2 regions of the Nonomuraea sp. NPDC048881 genome follow, and region 2 is predicted to be linked to the other one. Evidence: riboswitches for the same ligand, from Rfam matches in the RefSeq annotation. Region 2 holds a riboswitch; the other holds the start of a gene.
The links. A riboswitch is a leader RNA that binds a small molecule or an ion and turns the genes downstream of it on or off. The one in region 2 is predicted to bind S-adenosylmethionine.

Region 1: it holds a riboswitch for S-adenosylmethionine, as region 2 does, so the genes downstream of both, thrC (threonine synthase) here and AB0C33_RS24115 (aminotransferase class V-fold PLP-dependent enzyme) in region 2, are expected to answer to the same signal.

The regions. Positions count from the first base shown of each region.
Region 1 is NZ_JBEZGC010000020.1:25,993-35,124, reverse strand. It holds gene groL (chaperonin GroEL) at 1-447, opposite strand, end outside; gene AB0C33_RS42370 (cold-shock protein) at 792-992, opposite strand; gene AB0C33_RS42365 (MoaD/ThiS family protein) at 1,236-1,511, opposite strand; gene thrC (threonine synthase) at 1,537-2,769, opposite strand; SAM riboswitch class I at 2,783-2,923, opposite strand; gene AB0C33_RS42355 (RNA polymerase sigma factor) at 3,003-3,557, opposite strand; gene AB0C33_RS42350 (trehalose-6-phosphate synthase) at 3,589-5,013, shown strand; gene AB0C33_RS42345 (hypothetical protein) at 5,055-6,239, shown strand; gene AB0C33_RS42340 (hypothetical protein) at 6,217-6,801, opposite strand; gene otsB (trehalose-phosphatase) at 6,910-7,680, opposite strand; gene AB0C33_RS42330 (DUF3263 domain-containing protein) at 7,720-8,019, opposite strand; gene AB0C33_RS42325 (SAM-dependent chlorinase/fluorinase) at 8,140-8,946, shown strand; gene AB0C33_RS42320 (hypothetical protein) at 9,076-9,132, shown strand, end outside.
Region 2 is NZ_JBEZGC010000006.1:431,776-440,907, reverse strand. It holds gene AB0C33_RS24145 (L-aspartate oxidase) at 1-1,808, opposite strand, end outside; gene panC (pantoate--beta-alanine ligase) at 1,893-2,726, opposite strand; gene AB0C33_RS24135 (DUF2520 domain-containing protein) at 2,749-3,639, opposite strand; gene AB0C33_RS24130 (chaplin family protein) at 3,974-4,198, opposite strand; gene AB0C33_RS24125 (SAM-dependent methyltransferase) at 4,393-5,355, shown strand; gene AB0C33_RS24120 (cytochrome P450) at 5,339-6,538, opposite strand; SAM riboswitch class IV at 6,614-6,729, shown strand; gene AB0C33_RS24115 (aminotransferase class V-fold PLP-dependent enzyme) at 6,860-8,071, shown strand; gene AB0C33_RS24110 (DoxX family protein) at 8,075-8,758, opposite strand; gene AB0C33_RS24105 (NADH-quinone oxidoreductase subunit D) at 8,882-9,132, shown strand, end outside.

The sequences.
Region 1 (9,132 bases), on a different contig from region 2:
GGAGGCGGTGGAGGCGATCTGCTCCTTGGTCTCCACGTCCTTGGCCAGCTTGGAGAGCTCCTCGCTGACCCGCTCGACGGCGGCCTCGATGCCCTTCTTCAGGGCCATCGGGTTGGCGCCGGCGGCCACGTTGCGCAGACCTTCGCGCACCAGAGCCTGGGCGAGCACGGTGGCCGTGGTGGTGCCGTCGCCGGCGACGTCGTCAGTCTTCTTGGCGACTTCCTTGACCAGCTCGGCGCCGATCTTCTCCCACGGGTCCTCGAGCTCGATCTCCTTGGCGATGGAGACGCCGTCGTTGGTGATCGTGGGAGCGCCCCACTTCTTCTCCAGCACGACGTTGCGCCCCTTGGGGCCCAAGGTCACCTTGACGGCGTCGGCGAGCTGGTTCATACCGCGCTCGAGACCGCGCCGGGCGTCCTCGTCAAACGCGATCATCTTGGCTGCCATAAGGCTAGACCTCCCAGATGCAGGGTGGCGTGTCCTGGACCGAGCCGACGCCCGCGACGGCATAGGCCTGCATCTCCGTTCGGCAGACCCCATCGTCTCGATCCGAGTTGTTGGCACTCTGCCACACAGAGTGCCAACGAACTGTTTAGCACTCTACCCTGCCGAGTGCAAGCCACGGGCACCCCACCCCAGCTCATCGGGCAGGTCATCGGGTGCGCCGGTTCGCACGGCGAGCCGCCCCTGAGGCGCGGCCCGCCGTGCGAAGCCGACGGAGGAAACAGTGGCGAGCCCGTACGGACTGCGCTGCCGCACGTCCCGCCTTGGTGCATACCAGCGAGGGTGAATCAGACCGTGCGGACGGACTCCGCCTGCGGCCCCTTCTGGCCCTGCGTGATCTCGAACTCGACGCGCTGTCCCTGTTCGAGAGAGCGGTACCCGTCCATCATGATCGCTGAGTAATGGACGAATACATCCTTACCACCGTCTACCGCGATGAAGCCGTAGCCCTTGTCCGCGTTGAACCACTTGACGGTGCCCTGCGCCACTTCCGACTCCTCTTACTGGGCTCGCAGATCTCGCCCATTCCTTCGCGAGACCCGTAATCGCATGACTTTTGGGAAAATCAGCCAGACGATCGCCCTCGACCATACCTGTGGCACGGGGTTTGGCAACAGAGTCAACCGACAAAACGCTAATTTCATCGAAGGCTGAGTCGTTCGAGGTTGAATTTGGTTCTAAAACAAGAAGGCGCCCACAAGGGGCGCCTTCAAGAGTCGGTGGTCCGGCGGTCAGCCGCCCGCGACGGCGGGGATGATGGAGATCTGAGTGCCTTCAGGGGCGGGAGTGTCCAGGCCCTCGGCGAAACGGACATCCTCATCACCAACGTATACGTTGACAAAACGACGAATCTTGCCCGATTCATCCAGAATTCTCGCGCCGATCCCCGGGTAGTCGGAGTCAAGCCTGGCGAGAACGTCACGAAGAGTCGCCCCTTCGCCACTCACCTCGGCGTTACCCCCGGTGTAAGTGCGCAGAATGGTGGGAATCCGCACAGAAACGCTCATGGTTTTTGTTGCCTTTCCTGGATTGTCAGACAGTCGCGCGGAACGCGTCGAGAGAGGGCCGGATCACGGCGGTGGGCCGCGCGTCGTCGCTGATCGCGTCGAGCGTCTTCAGGCCGTCGCCGGTGTTCAGGACCACCGTCTCGGCCTCGGGGTCGAGCCTGCCCGTCTCGACGAGCTTCTTCAGCACGCCCACCGTGACGCCGCCCGCGGTCTCGGCGAAGATGCCCTCGGTGGAGGCCAGGAGCTTGATGGCGGCGACGATCTCGGGGTCGGTGACGTCCTCGACGCCCCCGCCCGTGCGCCGGGCGATGTCCAGCACGTACGGCCCGTCGGCGGGGTTGCCGATGGCCAGCGACTTGGCGATCGTGTCCGGCTTGACCGGCTGGACGACGTCGTGCCCCGCCTTGTACGCCGTCGAGACCGGCGAGCACCCGGCCGCCTGGGCCCCGAACACCTTGTAGGGGGTGTCCTCGACCAGCCCGAGCGCGATCAGCTCCTTGAACCCCTTGTCGATCTTCGTGAGCTGGGAGCCGGAGGCGATGGGGATGACGATCTGCTCCGGCAGCCGCCAGCCGAGCTGCTCGGCGATCTCGTACGCGAGCGTCTTGGACCCTTCGGCGTAGTAGGGCCGCAGGTTGACGTTGACGAACCCCCACCGCTCGCCCAGCGGGTCGCCGATCAGCTCCGAACAGAACCGGTTGACCTCGTCGTACGTGCCGTCGATGCCGATCAGCCGGCCGCCGAACACCCGGGCCATGGCGATCTTGGCCGCTTCGAGGTCGGCCGGGATGAACACGCACGCGTCGAGGCCGGCCCGCGCGGCGGCGGCGGTGACCGCGCCGGCGAGGTTGCCCGTGGAGGAGCAGGAGAGCGTGTGGAAACCGAAGTTCCTGGCCGCCTCGACGGCGATGGCGACCACCCGGTCCTTGAAGGAGTGGGTGGGGTTGCCCGAGTCGTCCTTCACGAACAGGGACCGGATGCCGAGCGCCTTGCCGAGGTTGCCGGCCTTGACCAGCTTCGTCCAGCCCGGGTTCATGTTGGGCTTGCTCGCCACGTCGGCGGGGACCGGGAGCAGGGAGCGGTAGCGCCAGATGTTGGCGGGGCCGGACTCGATGTCCGCGCGGGTCACCTGGCCGAAGGAGTAGGCCGCTTCGAGCGGCCCGAAACACTCCAGGCAGGCGAAGCTGGGACCCAGGGGGTAGCGCGTGCCGCACTCGCGGCAGGACAGGGCGACGGCAGGACCAAAGTCGAGCGACATGAAGCGAGGCCTTCCCTCATCTTCGCCCGCGGCCACCTTGACCGCGAACCGGAATTGGCACCTTGTCCCGGTCGGCCTCGCCAGGTCGCGAGCACAAGCCGGGAGGGTTGCCGGGGCTTCGCAGGGCCGGTCCCTCCACCCCTCTGGATGAGCAATATGCAGTTGTCGAAAAGGACTCTACCTTCTCAAGTGGCGGAAACAACCACCCGTCTCACCATGCGAGAGGACACGTCTCACCGATAGTCCTCCCCGAGGACTCCCTGCACGTACTTGCGGGCCTGGTGGATGCGGGACTTGGCGGTGCCGAGCGGGATGTTGAGCTGCTCGGCCACCTCGTTGTAGTCGAGCTGGACGATGTCGCGCAGCACCAGCGCCTGGGCCAGGTCGGGCTTGTCGGCCTCCAGCGCCTCCATCGCGTCGAGCAGGTCGAGCCGCGAGCCGGCGATCACGCTGACCCGCCGCGCGTCGGGCTTCTGCATCGGCAGCTCCTCCGACGTCTGCTCGGCGGCCCTGCGCTTCAGCGAGCGGTACGTGGTGCGCGCGCAGTTGGCGGTCACGATGTGCAGCCAGGTGCTGAACCTGGCCCGCCCCTCGAACCGGCCGATGTTGCGCGCCACGGCCAGCAGAGTGTCCTGCGAGGCTTCTTCCGCGTCCTGGTGATAGGGCAGGATCCGGGCGCAGTGGCGCATCACGTCAGGCTCGATCCTGGCCAGGAGCTCGCCGAGCGCGCGATGGTCTCCGGCCGCGGCCGAGCGGGCGAGTTCCTCGGTTAGCTCATCTAGCGCCATAGCTGGGATCCTATGGGCGAAGGGAGCCCAAATGAACAGCGTTCTCGTGGCGTCCAACCGCGGGCCGGTCTCCTTCACCGTCGACGACGACGGTGAGCTGACCATGAAACGCGGTGGCGGCGGCCTCGTCTCGGGCCTGTCGGGGGTGGCCAAGGAGCACGGCGTGCTGTGGGTGTGCGCCGCGCTGTCCGACGGCGACCGCAGCGCCGTGCGCCTGGCCCCGGGGGGCCGGCTCGACCGCTGCGGCTACGACACGGGCGCCCTGCGGATGCTCGACATCCCCGCGGCCACCTTCCACCGCGCCTACAACGCCGTGGCCAACTCGACCCTGTGGTTCGTCAACCACCTGCTGTACGACATCCCCAACTCCCCCAGTTTCGGCACCAAGTTCCGGCGCGAGTGGGAGTCCTACCGCGACTACAACGGCGCGTTCGCGCTGGCGCTGGCCGAGGAGGCCGGGCACGGCGCGCGCGTGATGGTCCAGGACTACCACCTGACGCTCACCCCGGCGATGCTCCGCGCCGAGCGGCCCGACCTGCGCATCGCCCACTTCAGCCACACGCCGTGGGCCCCTCCCGAGTACTTCTCCCTGCTGCCCGACGCGGTGACCAGGGAGGTGCTCGACGGCATCCTGGGGGCCGACCACGCGGGCTTCCTCACCGCCCGGTGGGCGGCGGCGTTCATGGACTGCTGCGAGGCGCTGCTGGGCGCGCGGGTGGACCGCGCGGCCGGCACGGTCACCCACGAGGGCAGGACGACCCGCGTCGGCGTGCACAGCCTGGGCGTGGACGGCGCGGCGCTGTGGGCGCGGGCCTGCGAGCCCGACGTCGAGTCGCACATGGCCGCGCTGGCCGAGCAGGTGGCCGGACGCCGGCTGATCGTCCGCATCGACCGCACCGAGCTGTCCAAGAACATCGTGCGCGGGCTGCTGGCCTACCGGGAGTTCCTGGCCGCCCATCCGGAGTGGCACGGCAAGGTGGTCCACCTGGCCTTCGCCTACCCCAGCCGGCACGACCTGCCCGAATACCGCGAGTACACCGCGTCGGTGCAGCGCTGCGCGCGCGAGATCGAGGACGAGTACGCCACCGAGGACTGGGACCCGGTCATCCTCAACGTCAACGACGACTACCCGCGCTCGCTGGCCGCCTACCGGCTGGCCGACGTGCTGCTGGTCAACCCCATCCGCGACGGCATGAACCTGGTCGCCAAGGAGGGGCCGGTCCTGTCGCCGCGCTGCGCCCTGGTGCTCTCGCGCGAGGCGGGGGCGGCCGCCGAGCTGGGCCCGTACGCGCTGGTGGTCAACCCCTACGACGTGAGCGGCACGGCGGACGCGCTGCACGAGGCGCTGGTGATGCCCGAGGACGAACGCCGGCGGCGCCGCGACCGGCTGCACGAGGCGGCCACCGCGCTGCCGCCGCACAAGTGGCTGGAATCCCAACTCGACGCCCTGCTTTAACATGAGAAGTCGGGTTCACTGCCAATGACGGAGGCTGCCGGGTGTCGACGGTCTCAGTGCCCATCAGACTCGTCCGGGACCGTCCGACCTGGCTCATCTACTTCCTGCTCGGCACGTTCGCCACGTTTGTGTACGGCCTGAGCGCCGCCCTCCCGCTGCTGCGCGCCGACCAGCGCACCACGGCCACCGTCGCCGGGCTGCACGGCACCGCGATGGCGGTCGGGACGATCGGCGCCGGGCTCGCGCTGCCCCTGCTCACCAGGCTGCTCGGCCGGCGCTCGACGTGCTGGCTCGGCCTGGCCGGGATGAACGCCGGCGTGCTGCTGGTCATGGCCGGCTCCGCGCTGCCCCTGACGCTGCTCGGCTACGGCGTGGCCGGCGGCTTCGGCTCGGTCATGCTCTACGCGGCGATGGCCGAGCTCAGCGACCACCACGGGGCCGCGGGGCCGGCCGCGCTCAGCGAGGCCAACGCCGTGGGCGTGCTGGTGGGGATGGTGGCCACGTTCGTGCTCAGCCAGGTGGCGCAGAGCGCGCTCGGCTGGCGGGCCGCCCTGCTGGTCACCCCGGCCGTCAGCGCCCTGCTGGCGCTGTCGCTGGGCCGCTCCTGGCCCGCGCCCCGGCGGGCCGGCGGAGGGCGGGCCGGCGCGGTCGCCGGGGAGGTCGTCCCGGCGCGGGAGGGCGGCGGGTGGCGCTTCCATCTGGCCGGGGGCGTGCTGTTCTGCTGCGTGGCGCTGGAGTTCACGTTCAACCTGTGGGCCGCCGACCTGTTCGCCCTCAGGACGGGCGTGCCTGCGGCCGTCGCGGCGACCGGGCTGACGGCGTTCGTCTGCGGCATGGCGGCGGGCAGGTTCGCGGGCGCGCAGCTCGCGCTGCGGCTGCCGGCCACGCCGCTGCTGGCCGGCGCTCTGGGGCTGATGGCCTTCGGCTGGGTGCTGTTCTGGGCGAGCACCGCGCCGATCCTGTCGTACGCGGGGCTGGCGCTGAGCGGGCTGGGCGCGTCGCTGCAGTTCCCGCTCGCGCTGAGCACGTTGATCGCCGCCTCCGGCGACCGGGCGGACCGGGCGGCGGCCGCCTCGCCCGTGTGGGCGGGCGCCGCCATGGCGATCGGCCCGCTGCTGCTCGGCGCGCTGGCCGACGGCTACGGCACCGGGAACGCGTTCCTGCTGGTGCCCGTGGTCATCGGCCTGGCGGTCGCCGGGGTGCTCATCTCCAGTCGGCGTACTTGAGCGTGTCGGCCAGGCCGGGGGTGTCCCACTGGTCGACGACGAGGATCCCGCTCTTCGGCAGGTACCACTCGCGCTGCGTGAAGCGGGCCTTGACGCCGCCGCCCGAGTAGCTGACGCACGTGGCCTGCCAGGCGTTGTAGGCGGCCTTGTGCCCGGCCCCCATCTGCCGGTAGCCCCTGGTGACCTTGGGGCCGACGACCTCGCCCCACTTGCGGTTGATCGGGCAGGGCTGCACGTCGCTGGCCGGATAGTACGGGTCCTTGCCCGTGTAGGGCCCGAACCCCTCGGCGCCCCGCTTGATCGCGGCGGGACCGAGGACGTAGAACGCGTCGCACTCCGGCGAGCCCCAGCCCTGCGGCTTGGCGCACCGCCCGGTGACCACCTGGACGACGTCGCCGCCCCTGCGGTGGACCACCCACTCGATCGGGATGTAGAGCGTCAGGCCGCCGCGCAGCCTGAGCTGCTGGGCGGGGGCGGCGGAGGCGGCGCCGGGGACGGCGAGCACGGCAGCCAGGGTGGCGAGAGCCGCGGCCGAGGCGGCGGCGAGAGATCGTCGTGACATGCGCACCAACGTAGGACCCGCCACTTGCAGCCCAATCACGAACGGCTGAAAGCCGCGAGCCGGCCCAGACGGCGCAAGGCCGCGAGCCGGCTCACGAACGGCTGGACCCTAGGGACGGGTGAAGGCCGTCGTCAGCTCCCGCAGCAGCGCCACCACGCCGTCGGGCCCGTCGACCACGATGTCGGCCCGCTCGGCCAGCGCGGTCACCTCGGCCGAGCCGCTGCACACGGTCACGCCGGGCAGCCCCGAGGCGCGTACGGCGTCGAAGGCGGCCAGGTCGCCGAGGTCGTCGCCGACGAACATGACGGACCTGGCGTCCCGCTCGGCCAGGAACAGCCCGAGCGCGTGGCCCTTGTCCATGCCGGGCGGGCGCAGCTCCAGGACCATGCGTCCCGGCTCGATCACCAGGCCGTGTCTCCCGGCCAGCTCGGCCAGCGGCTCGCGCAGCGCGGCGAGCGCGCCCTCGGGGTCGGGGGCGCGCCTGGTGTGCACGGCCACCGCCCTGCCCTTGTCCTCGATCACCACGCCGTGCAGGCCGAGCGCGTCGAGCAGCAGGGGCAGCTCGGCCCGCACGCGCGGCACGCCGGGCGGCGGCGGCGGCGCCGAGACGCGTCCGTGCTCCCACCGTTCGAAGCCGTAGTGGCCGAGCACCACGAGGCCGGGCACGTCGGCCAGGCCGGGCCCGAGTTCGAGCGCGGTGGCCGCCGGCCTGCCGGTCACGATGGCCACGGCGCCGACGTGCGCGCCCAGGTCGGCGAGCACGGCGGGGGCCTCGGGGTGGATCTTGGCGGAGGCGGGATCGGGCACGATCGGCGACAGGGTTCCGTCGAAGTCGAGCCCGATCACGGCGCCGGACGGATCTTTAAGGATCGCTTCCATACCAGGGATGTTCCTCACGCGGCTGCCGTACCCAGCCGGTCAGGGGCGCATGCCGAGCCGTCTCGCCGCACGGTCGCGCTGACGGGTTGAGCGCAACCTTCGCAACCGTTTGACCAGCATCGGGTCCTGCTCCAGCGCCTCCGGTCTGTCGATCAACTCGCCGAGCAACTGGTAGTAGCGCGTGGCCGAGAACCCGAAGGTCTCCTTGATGGCCTGCTCCTTGGCGCCCGCGTGCCGCCACCATTGGCGTTCGAAGGCGAGGAGTTCGAGATCGCGGTCGTTGAGGGATGTCCGGGACGGTTCCTGGGCAGCACTGTCACCGCTGAGCGGTGCTCCCATGATGTCCTCCTCGGGAAGGGGCGTGCGACGATCACATCGCACGCTTCGCGGCCCGTGGCCAATCGTAATGTGCGATCTGCGGCTGTTCACGGCGGATTGCCGGACGTACAGTCACGAAATGTGACCCCAGTCATCACGCTCCTCACGGACTACGGGCTCGAAGACGGCTATGTGGCCGCCTGCCACGGAGTGATCGCCGGGATCGCGCCCGAGGCGCGGGTGATCGACGTGTGCCACCTCGTCCCGTCCGGCGACGTACGGCGGGGCGCGGCGATCCTCGCCCAGACCATCCCCTACCTGCCTGAGGGCGTCCACATCGGCGCGGTCGATCCCGGCGTGGGCGGCGCGCGGCGGTCGGTGGCGGTCGAGGCGGGCGGCCGGGTGTTCGTCGGCCCCGACAACGGGCTGCTGTCCTGGGCGGTGCACGCCAGCGGCGGCGCGCGGGCCGCGTACGCGCTCAGCAACGAGGAGCTCTTCCTGCGGCCGGTGTCGCCGACCTTCCACGGCCGGGACGTCTTCGCGCCGGTCGCCGGGCGGCTGGCCGGCGGCCTGGACCCGGCCGAGCTGGGCCCCCGGGTGCCGGTCGAGCGGCTGGTCACGCTGCCCGCGCCGACCTCGCTGCTGCGGGAGGGCTCGGTCGAGGGCGAGGTCGTCTCGGTCGACCGCTACGGCAACACGCAGCTGTCGATCGCGGCCGGCGACCTGCAGGCGCTGGGCGTCCAGGTGGGCGACACGCTGGGGGTGTGGCTCGGGCGGCGGCAGCTCGCGATGCCCTTCCGGGCGACGTTCGCGGCGGTGCCGCCGGGCGAGCTGGTGGCGTTCACGGACTCGGCGGGGCTGATCGCCATCGCGGTCAACTACGGCGACGCGGCGCAGCGGCTGGGGCTCCCACCTGGGGCGCATGTCCGACTTTCGCCGACACCCTAGGGCGAATAGCCGCATAACGTCAATTACTCCGCGTATCGGCCTGTTTACCGAAGCGTCGGAACGAATCATCGTCGGCGTGCCAGAATGCACGGCAGATCGGGCGTCCCTCCCCTCCCGTTCGAGGTTGACGTGTACCAACTGTCCGTCGTGCTGCTCTCCATCCTGTCCGTGTTCTGGCCGCAGGCC
Region 2 (9,132 bases):
GCCACCACGTCGGCGGCCGAACGCTGCTCGGCCGGGATCGTGGCCAGGCTGGTCACGTCGCCCGCCTCCTGCAGGTCCTCTTCGAGCGCGCGGTCGATCAGCGCGTCGACCTCGGCCGGGTCGAGCCCGGCGGCGGTCAGCTCCTGCGCCAGCCGCGGCGGCATCGCCTCGCCGTGCGGAGTGTACGTCATGCGAAGGCCCTCCTCGGTCAGGGTCACGTCCAGGTGGCCCAGCCACTCATTGTCGTCCCGGCTCTCGTGGTCCTCGCGCCAGTGGGAGCCGCGCGTCTCCAGCCTGGCCGCCGCCACGCCGGTCAGGACGGCGGCGACGGTGAGGAGGTTGCTCGCCTCCCACGACTCGGTGCAGGCGGGCACCTCGACCGGTGTCCAGAGCGCGTCGCGCAGCGCCTTCGACGTGGCCTGCAGCGACGCGCGGCTGCGCAGCACCCCGGCGCCGGCGCTCATGTGCGCCTGGATCCTGGGCCTGGCCCTGGGGTCCACCAGGCCCGTCGCGGCCCGCCCGGCGACCGGCTCGCCCGGCTCGGGACGCGTCCGGTGGATGTCCTCGGCGATGCGCTCGGCGAAGACCAGACCCTCAAGGAGCGAGTTCGAGGCCAGCCGGTTGGCGCCGTGGACGCCGGTGCAGGCCACCTCGCCGCAGGCGTACAGACCCTCGATCGAGGTACGCCCGGACAGGTCGGCGCGGACGCCGCCGCTGGCGTAGTGGGCGGCCGGGGAGACGGGGATCGGCTCGGTGGCCGGGTCGATGCCGTGCTCCCGGCAGACGGCGTAGATGGTGGGGAAGCGGCTCTCCCACTTGTCCCTGCCGAAGTGGCGGCCGTCGAGGAAGACGTGGTCGCGGCCGGTCTCGCCCATGACCCTGGTGATCGCCTTGGCCACGACGTCGCGCGGGGCCAGGTCGGCCAGCTCGTGCACGCCCTGCATGAACCGGTTGCCCTCGTGGTCGACGAGGAAGGCGCCCTCGCCCCTGACCGCCTCGGAGATGAGCGGCTGCTGGCCGGTCGAGCCCTCCCCCAGCCACAACACGGTCGGGTGGAACTGCACGAACTCGATGTCGCGCACGACCGCCCCCGCCCTGAGCGCGAGCGCCACGCCGTCGCCGGTGGACACGACCGGGTTGGTGGTCGCGGCGTAGACCTGGCCCATGCCGCCGGTGGCCAGCACCACCGCCCGCGCCAGGACCGCGCCGACGCCGTCACGCGCGCCCTCGCCCATGACGTGCAGGGTCACTCCCCTGGCCCGGCCGCGGGCGTCCTTGAGCAGGTCGAGCACGAGCGCGTGCTCGATCACCTCGATCGATCCGGCGCGCACCGCCTCGACCAGCGCCCGCTGCACCTCGGCGCCGGTGGCGTCGCCGCCGGCGTGCACGATCCGGTGGCGCCGGTGACCGCCTTCCCTGGTGAGCTGGAGCTCGCCGTCGGGGGTGCGGTCGAACCGGGCGCCGCGCTCGATGAGCCGCCGCAGCGCGCCCGGCCCCTCGGTCACCAGGGTTCGCACGGCCTTGGTGTCGCACAGCCCGACCCCGGCGAGCAGCGTGTCGCTCAGGTGCTCGTCGGGGGTGTCGCGCGGGTCGAGCACGGCGGCGATGCCCCCCTGGGCCCACTTGGTGGACCCGGCGGACAGCACGTCCTTGGTGACGACCAGGACCTTGGCCGCGGGATCCAGCTCGGCATGGCGCAGCGCCACGGTCAGGCCCGCGACGCCGGAGCCGACGACGACCACGTCCGCCTCGACCGTCCAGCCGGGTTCGGGGGCCGTCAGACGCTGGGGAATCGCCGGTGCACTCATGGGGGTCTCCTCACTGAGGCGATTTCGTCACTATGACGATAACGCCTGCCGCGACGTGGACATGCCCCGGGGGCGCCGTGCGGATCAGCGACGAAGGCTCAGGACGACGTTGTCGATCAGCCGGGTGCCGCCCACCCGGGCCGCCACGGCGAGCACGGCCGAGCCCTCGTAGGCGTCGTCGACCTCCTTGAACGTGGCCGGATCGACCAGTGCCAGGTAGTCGAGGTCGAGGTCGGGCCCGGCCTCGTCGAGCACCGCGCGGGCGGTGGACCGGATCGCGCCGGCGGTGAGCTCGGCCGCGCCCGCCCGCAGGGCGCGGGACAGGGCCAGCGCGACCGTGCGGTCGCGCGCCGACAGGTAACGGTTGCGGCTGGACAGGGCCAGGCCGTCGGGCTCGCGCACGGTGGGCGCGCCGACGATCTCGACGGCCAGGTCGAGGTCGGCCACCATGCGGCGGATGACGGCGAGCTGCTGGGCGTCCTTCTGGCCGAAGATCGCCACGTCGGGACGGACCAGGTTGAACAGCTTGAGCACCACCGTCAGCACGCCGTCGAAGTGGCCCGGCCTGGAGGCGCCCTCGACGATCGTGCCCATCTCGCCCGCGCAGACGCTCACTTGCCGCTCGGGGCGGTACATGTCCTCGGGCGAGGGCGCGAACACGACGTGCACGCCCTCCTCCCGGCACACGTCGAGATCGGCGTCGAACGTACGGGGATAGCGGGAAAAATCCTCGTTAGGACCGAATTGCAGCGGGTTGACGAAGATGCTGACCACGACCTGGTCGGCGCGTACCCGGGCGGCCCTGATCAGCGACCGGTGGCCCTCGTGCAGCGCGCCCATGGTCGGGACCAGCGCCACGCTGCCCGTGCCACGCGCCTTCGCCAGGTCGTCCCGGTTGCCGGCCACGATCAGATCCATTGCTGCCCTCCACACCCGACGGTCAGGTCCATATATTGCCCCCAAGCGCGTCGAGCAGCCGCTCCGCCTCCTCCGGTTTGAGCAGCCCCGCGGCCAGCGCCCGGTCGGCGGTGAGCCGGGCCAGCGCGATGTAGGCGTCGGCGGCCTCCGGGGCGGCCAGGATCAGCGCGTCGACGTGCTTGCGCACGGTGCCCGCGTCGCCGCGGACGACCGGGCCGGTCAGCCCGGCGATGCCCAGCCGCAGCACGTTGTCGAGCGCCGCGCCGAGCAGCGGGCCCAGCATCCGGCCCGGGTGCTCGACGCCGATGCGCCCGAGCAGCTCCTCGGACTCGGCGATGAGGGTGACCATGTGGTTGGCGGCGTTGGCCAGGGCCGCGTGGTAGAGCGCGCGGTCGCTCTCGGCGATCCAGACCGGCTCGCCGCCCATCTCGATCACCAGCGCCTCGGCCACGGGCCGCAGCATGTCGGGCGCGGTGACGCCGAAGGAGATGCCGGTGATCTTGTTGAGGTCGTCGTCGCGGCCGGTGAAGGTCATGACCGGGTGGAGCGCGAGCGGCAGCGCGCCCACCCCGGCGGCGGGTTCGAGCACCGACAGGCCGTACGCGCCGCTGGTGTGGACGAGCAGCTTGCCCTGGAGGTCGGCGCCCGTACGGGCCAGGCCGGCCACGAGGTCGGGCAGCGCGTCGTCGGGGACGGTCAGCAGGATGAGCTGGGCGGCGGCCACCACCTCGTCGGGCCGCGTCAGCTCGACCCCGAGCCGGTCGGCGGCCCACCTCCGCGACCTGTCGGAGACCCCGCTCGCGGCCACGATCCGGTGGCCCGCCTGCGCCAGGGCGGCGCCGAGCGCGGAGCCGACCTTGCCCGCGCCGAGCACGCCGACGGTCAGCCGTGCCGGGCGATCACCTGCGTCCATGACGTCTCACCCCTGTCGACCGTGATGGCACTGCCGACCAGCGTAACCGGCGGGCGGCGGCGCACATGTCACGGGCCGACGAACGCGGTCAGGCATGTCCGCCGCTTTACCGCCCGTTGAGTTAACGACAAATGCGACAGGGGCATACGAATCGTGCACCCCCTGTCGAAAGAGATGAGGAGAGGGGTCCACGCACGACGACGGGCGCCGAGTCCTGACAACCCGACGCCCGCCTGGATGCGACCTCTTGGAGGTGCACTGACCGGTCATCCGCCGACTGACCGGCCGGGATCAGAGCCCGGACCGCGCGCGAGCGGTCCGGGCTCTCCCTGCCTCAGCGGCTGTAGACCGCGGTGTTGGGGCTCCCCTGGCAGCCGTTGATCGGGACAGCCTGGATGCCGATGTTGTTGCCGCAGACGGGCACGACGGCGGTGATGGGGAGGTGGATCGGGCTGCCGCTCAGGATGCCGTTGTTGCCGTGGGTGACGTCGTCGGCGTACGCGGGGGCCGCCAGCGCCAGCAGGGCAATGGCACCTGCCATGACCAGAGTCTTCTTCACGGGGGGCTCCTCTCAGTATGCGGCCGTGGAGGCCGCAATGCTTCGGTGGAGCGAACCGGCTCGCCGCTTACCGCGGATGGGCGAAACGCAGTCGCTCGGTGACAGTACGTAAACGTTAGCGCAATGTAGCGACCAAGTGTAGTCAATCAATGACTTAGCGTGTTGATGGCCGGAGTCATGAGATAGTCAGCCTCATGTGGCTCACCTGGCGCGCCGCGACCGAACGCGCGCTCTACGGCGAGGAGGGTTTCTACCTCCGCGAACGCCCCTCGGGCCACTTCCGCACCTCGGTCGGGGCCTCGGCCGTGTTCGCCGAGGCGATCCTGGCCCTGCTGGCGGAGGTCGACTGCGACCTCGGCTCCCCCGAGTGGCTCGACCTGGTCGACATCGGCTCCGGTGAGGGCGTGCTGGTCCGCCGCGTCCTCGACCTGGCCGAGCCCGCGCTGCGCAACCGGCTCCGGGTCACGTGCGTCGACCTGTCACCCAGGCCGCCGGGCCTGCCCGACGAGGTCGAGTGGCGCCGCTGCCTGCCGTCCAGCATCACCGGGCTGGCCGTCGCCAACGAGTGGCTCGACAACATCCCGCTCGACGTGGCCGAGCAGACCTCCGGCGGCCCGCGTCTGGTCATGGTCAACACCCGCACCGGGGAGGAGCGCCTCGGCGGTCCGCTGCGGCCCGCCGACCGCGAATGGCTCGACCGCTGGTGGCCGCTGCCGCACGTGGGCACCCGAGCCGAGATCGGCCGTCCCCGTGACGACGCCTGGGCCTCCGTTCTGGTACGCCTCGCCCGCGGCCGGGCGATAGCCGTGGATTATGCACACCCTGTGGATAACCGACCGCTCTGTGGCACGCTGACCGGTTACCGCGACGGCGCCGTCGTCACGCCCATCCCCGACGGGACCTGCGACATCACCGCCCACGTCGCGCTCGACGCGTGCGCCGAGGCCGGGCGGCGGGCCGGCGCGATATCCACAACCTTGTCCACACAGCGCGACATGTTGCGGGCGCTGGGCCTCACCGGCGCCCGGCCGCCGGTCGACCTCGCCCGCACCGATCCGCGCGGCTACGTGCGCGCGTTGTCGCGGGCGTCGGAGGAGGGCGAGCTGATCGATCCGGCGGGGCTCGGCGGGTTCGGCTGGCTCAGCCAGAGCCGGTGACGTCGAGGTCGAGCGAGCGCAGGCCGCGGATGACGAAGCCCGGCTTGTAGACCGGCTCCGCGCGCAGCTCGATCGTCCCGACCCGGTCCAGCAGCGCGGTGAACGACTCCGTCAGCTCGATCCTGGCCAGCGGCGCGCCCAGGCAGAAGTGGATGCCGGCGCCGAAGGAGATGTGCGGGTTGTCCGGACGGCCCAGGTCGAGCCGGTCCGGGTCCTCGAACACCTCGGGGTCCCTGTTGGCCGAGCCGAACAGGCAGGCGACCTCCGAGCCGCGCGGGATCCGCACGCCGTGCACCTCGATGTCCTCCAGCACCCAGCGCTCGAAGAGCTGCAGCGGGGTGTCGTAGCGCAGCAGCTCCTCGATGGCGGTCGGCAGCAGCGAACGGTCGGCGCGCAGACGGGCCAGCTCGCCCGGGTTCTTCAGCAGGGCCCGCCAGCCGTTGCCGGTGACGTTGACCGTGGCCTCGTGGCCCGCGTTGAGCAGCAGCACGCAGGTGCCGGCCAGCTCGTCGAGGGTCAGCTCGGGGATCGCGGCCAGGGCGCTGACCAGGTCCTCGCCGGGGTTCGCGAGCCGGTCGCGGGCCAGGTCCTTGAGGTAGGACTCGAACTCCTCGGCCGCGCGCACCGCCTGGTGCTGGGTCTCCAGGCTGGGGTTGAGCTCGTACATGCCGCACATGTCGGCCGACCACGGGCGCAGCAGGTGGCGGTCCTGCTCGGGGACGCCGAGCATCTCGGCGATGACGGTGACCGGCAACGGCTCGGCGACCTCGGCGATCAGGTCGCCGCCGCCCTTCTCGACGTAGGCGTCGATCAGGCTCTCGGCGATGGCCCGGACGCGCGGGCGCAGCGACTCGACCATGCGCGGCGTGAACGCCTTGGACACCAGCCGGCGCAGCCTCGTGTGGTCCGGCGGCTCGACCTCCAGCATGCCGTTCCTGCTGACCCGCCAGAAGGCTTCCTGGAACTCCGGCGCGGGCTGCCGGCCGAACTCCTCGTGCGTGGCGACGTGGGTGTAGTCGCGGCCCAGCCGCCGGTCCCTGAGCAGCGCGTTCACGTCCGCGTGCCGGGAGATCAGCCACTGGTTGGACGGCTCGAAGTAGCGGACGGGCGCCTCGCGCCTCAGCTCGTCGTACGCCGGATAGGGGTCGACGACGAAATCCGGATTCCAGGGATCAAAGCGCACTATTTCATCTTATGAGACGGGTTGACCTGCTGAGCTTGCGAATCATGCCCGGGTGTCGGTTATAGTGCCGTCGTAGGTCATGAGTGCCAGCGACAAGCCCCGGCTAGCTGGCCGGCAACCCTCGCGTCCGCGGCGGGGTGCCCCGGGTGAAGACCTGGTCCGTCACGAGGTGTGGCGGGCAAGCGCGGGCTCCGTGGCTGCTTCCAGGGGTCCGACCGACCCGTGAGGAGCTGCGCCGTGTCCACGCTGACGATCTTCAACTCCGTTCCCGCCCAGGCTGCCGCCGAGGCCACCGCCCCTGCCGCCGCCTCCGGACGGTCGATCCCCGCCGTGCTCGGCGCCGACCTCGAAGTGCCGGTCAAGGGCGGCCGGCTGGTGAGCTACGCCAACCTCGACTACGCGGCCAGCGCCCCCTGTCTTGAGCCGGTCAGCGCCGCCGTCGCCGCCGCGCTCCCGGCCTACTCCAGCGTCCACCGCGGCGCGGGCTACGCCTCCCAGCTCACCACCGCCCGCTACGAGCAGGCCCGCCACACGGTCCGGGCCTTCGTCGGCGCCCGCCCGGACGACGCCGTCATCTTCACCCGCAACACCACCGACGCCACCAACCTGCTGGCCGGCTGCCTGCCCGAGGGCACGACCGTCGTCGTCTTCGACTCCGAGCACCACGCCTCGCTGCTGCCCTGGGAGCGGTCCGTGCGCCTGGCGCCGCCCGCCTTCCCCGGCGAGGCCGTCCGCGCCGCCGACGAGGCGCTGGCCGGGATCGAGGGGCCCAAGCTGCTCGTGGTCACCGCCGCCTCCAACGTCACCGGCGAGCTGTGGCCCATCGCCGCCCTCGCCCACATCGCCCACCGGCACGACGCCCGGATACTGGTGGACGCCGCCCAGCTCGTCCCGCACCGCAGGCTCAACCTGACCGCGCTCGACCTGGACTACGTGGCCTTCTCCGGCCACAAGCTGTACGCGCCCTTCGGCGCCGGCGTGCTGGTCGGACGCCGTGACTGGCTGGCGGCGGGCGAGCCGTACCTGAAGGGCGGCGGCGCGGTGCGCTCGGTCGGCGAGACCACCGAGTGGCACGACGACCCCGAGCCCCGCCACGAGGCCGGCACCCCCAACGTGCTCGGCGCCATCGCCCTGGCCGCCGCCTGCGACGCGCTCACCGCCACGGGGTGGACGGAGCTGGTGCGCGAGGAGGAGCGCCTGATCGCCCGGCTGCGTACCGGTCTGGCCTCGATCGACGGGGTGCGCGAGCTGTCGCTGTGGGGCGAGGACCACCCGCGGGTGGGGATCGTGTCGTTCGTCGTGGACGGCTACTCGGCCCGCGAGGTGGCCGAGGCGCTGTCCGGCGAGTACGGCATCGGCGTGCGGGACGGGAAGTTCTGCGCGCACCCGTTCGTCCGCCACCTGCTGGATGCCTCGGACGGCGGCTGCGAGGACGGCACCGCCTCGGCGGTACGCGCCTCCATCGGCATCGGCAGCACGCAGGAGCACGTCGACCGCCTGATCGAGGCCCTGCGCGACCTGGTCAGCCGCTGACGCTCAACGGTTGGGCGGCTTCTGCTGGTGCGGCTCGTCGGACACCAGGGCGTCGATGTCCCGCATGTCCTCGTCGTTGAGGTGCCCGGGGCGCGGCGCGTTGGGCTGCCGCGGCACGTTGGGCGGCTCGGCCTCGCCCTCGGGCCGGGCCGGCGTCGTCGGGCCGCCCTCGGGCCCGACCTGCGTGGCCGGCCCCTCGGTGACGACCGTCGTCGGCTCGGCGCGCCGGGCCGGCCGGTGCGCGGCGAGGTCGTCCTCGGCGATCTGGCGTTCCCTGCGACGGCGGTACGTCGAGTGGAAGATGCCGTCGAGCCCGATGCGGCCGCCACCCAGCGCGGCGAGCATCAAGGACAGCGCACCCAGCGCGCCCGGCAGTTCCCATCCCCCGCCTTGCGACAACACCCCGTGGCCCGCGTGCACGAAGACGATCGCGCCGATCATGTCGATGAGCAGCAGCAACGCCACCGGCCGGACCAGCAGGCCGAGGATCAGCAGGGCGCCGCCGACCAGCTCGACGATGGCGGCGAATCCGGCCGACAACTCGGGCATGGGCACGCCCATCTCCCGGAACTGCCCCGCCGCGGCACCGAGCCCGCCCTGCCACTTCTGCCAGCCGTGCGCCACGAAGATCACCCCGAGTACCACCCGGGAGATCAGGGCCGCCACATCAAACAGGACTCTCTTCACAGTGCTTTCTCCCCCCGTTCCCGGTATTGATCCCCATGTCTGGCTTCGGGATGCGTTGCCATACGATTCCTTGACCATCCCCCACGCTGGATCACCCCGTGGGACGGTGGCAGCATGGGCCCCATGACGGAACGCGTGGTCGGGATCGGCGCCGGCGCGAAGGAGCTGGCGACCGAGGACATGATCCTCAACATCGGCCCCCAGCATCCCTCCACGCACGGCGTGCTCAGGCTCCGGCTCACCCTCGACGGCGAGCGCATCGAGGCGGCCGAGCCGATCATCGGCTACATGCACAGGGGCGCGGAGAAACTGTTCGAGGTCCGCGACTACCGCCAGATCATCATGCTCGCCAACCGGCACGACTGGCTGTCGGG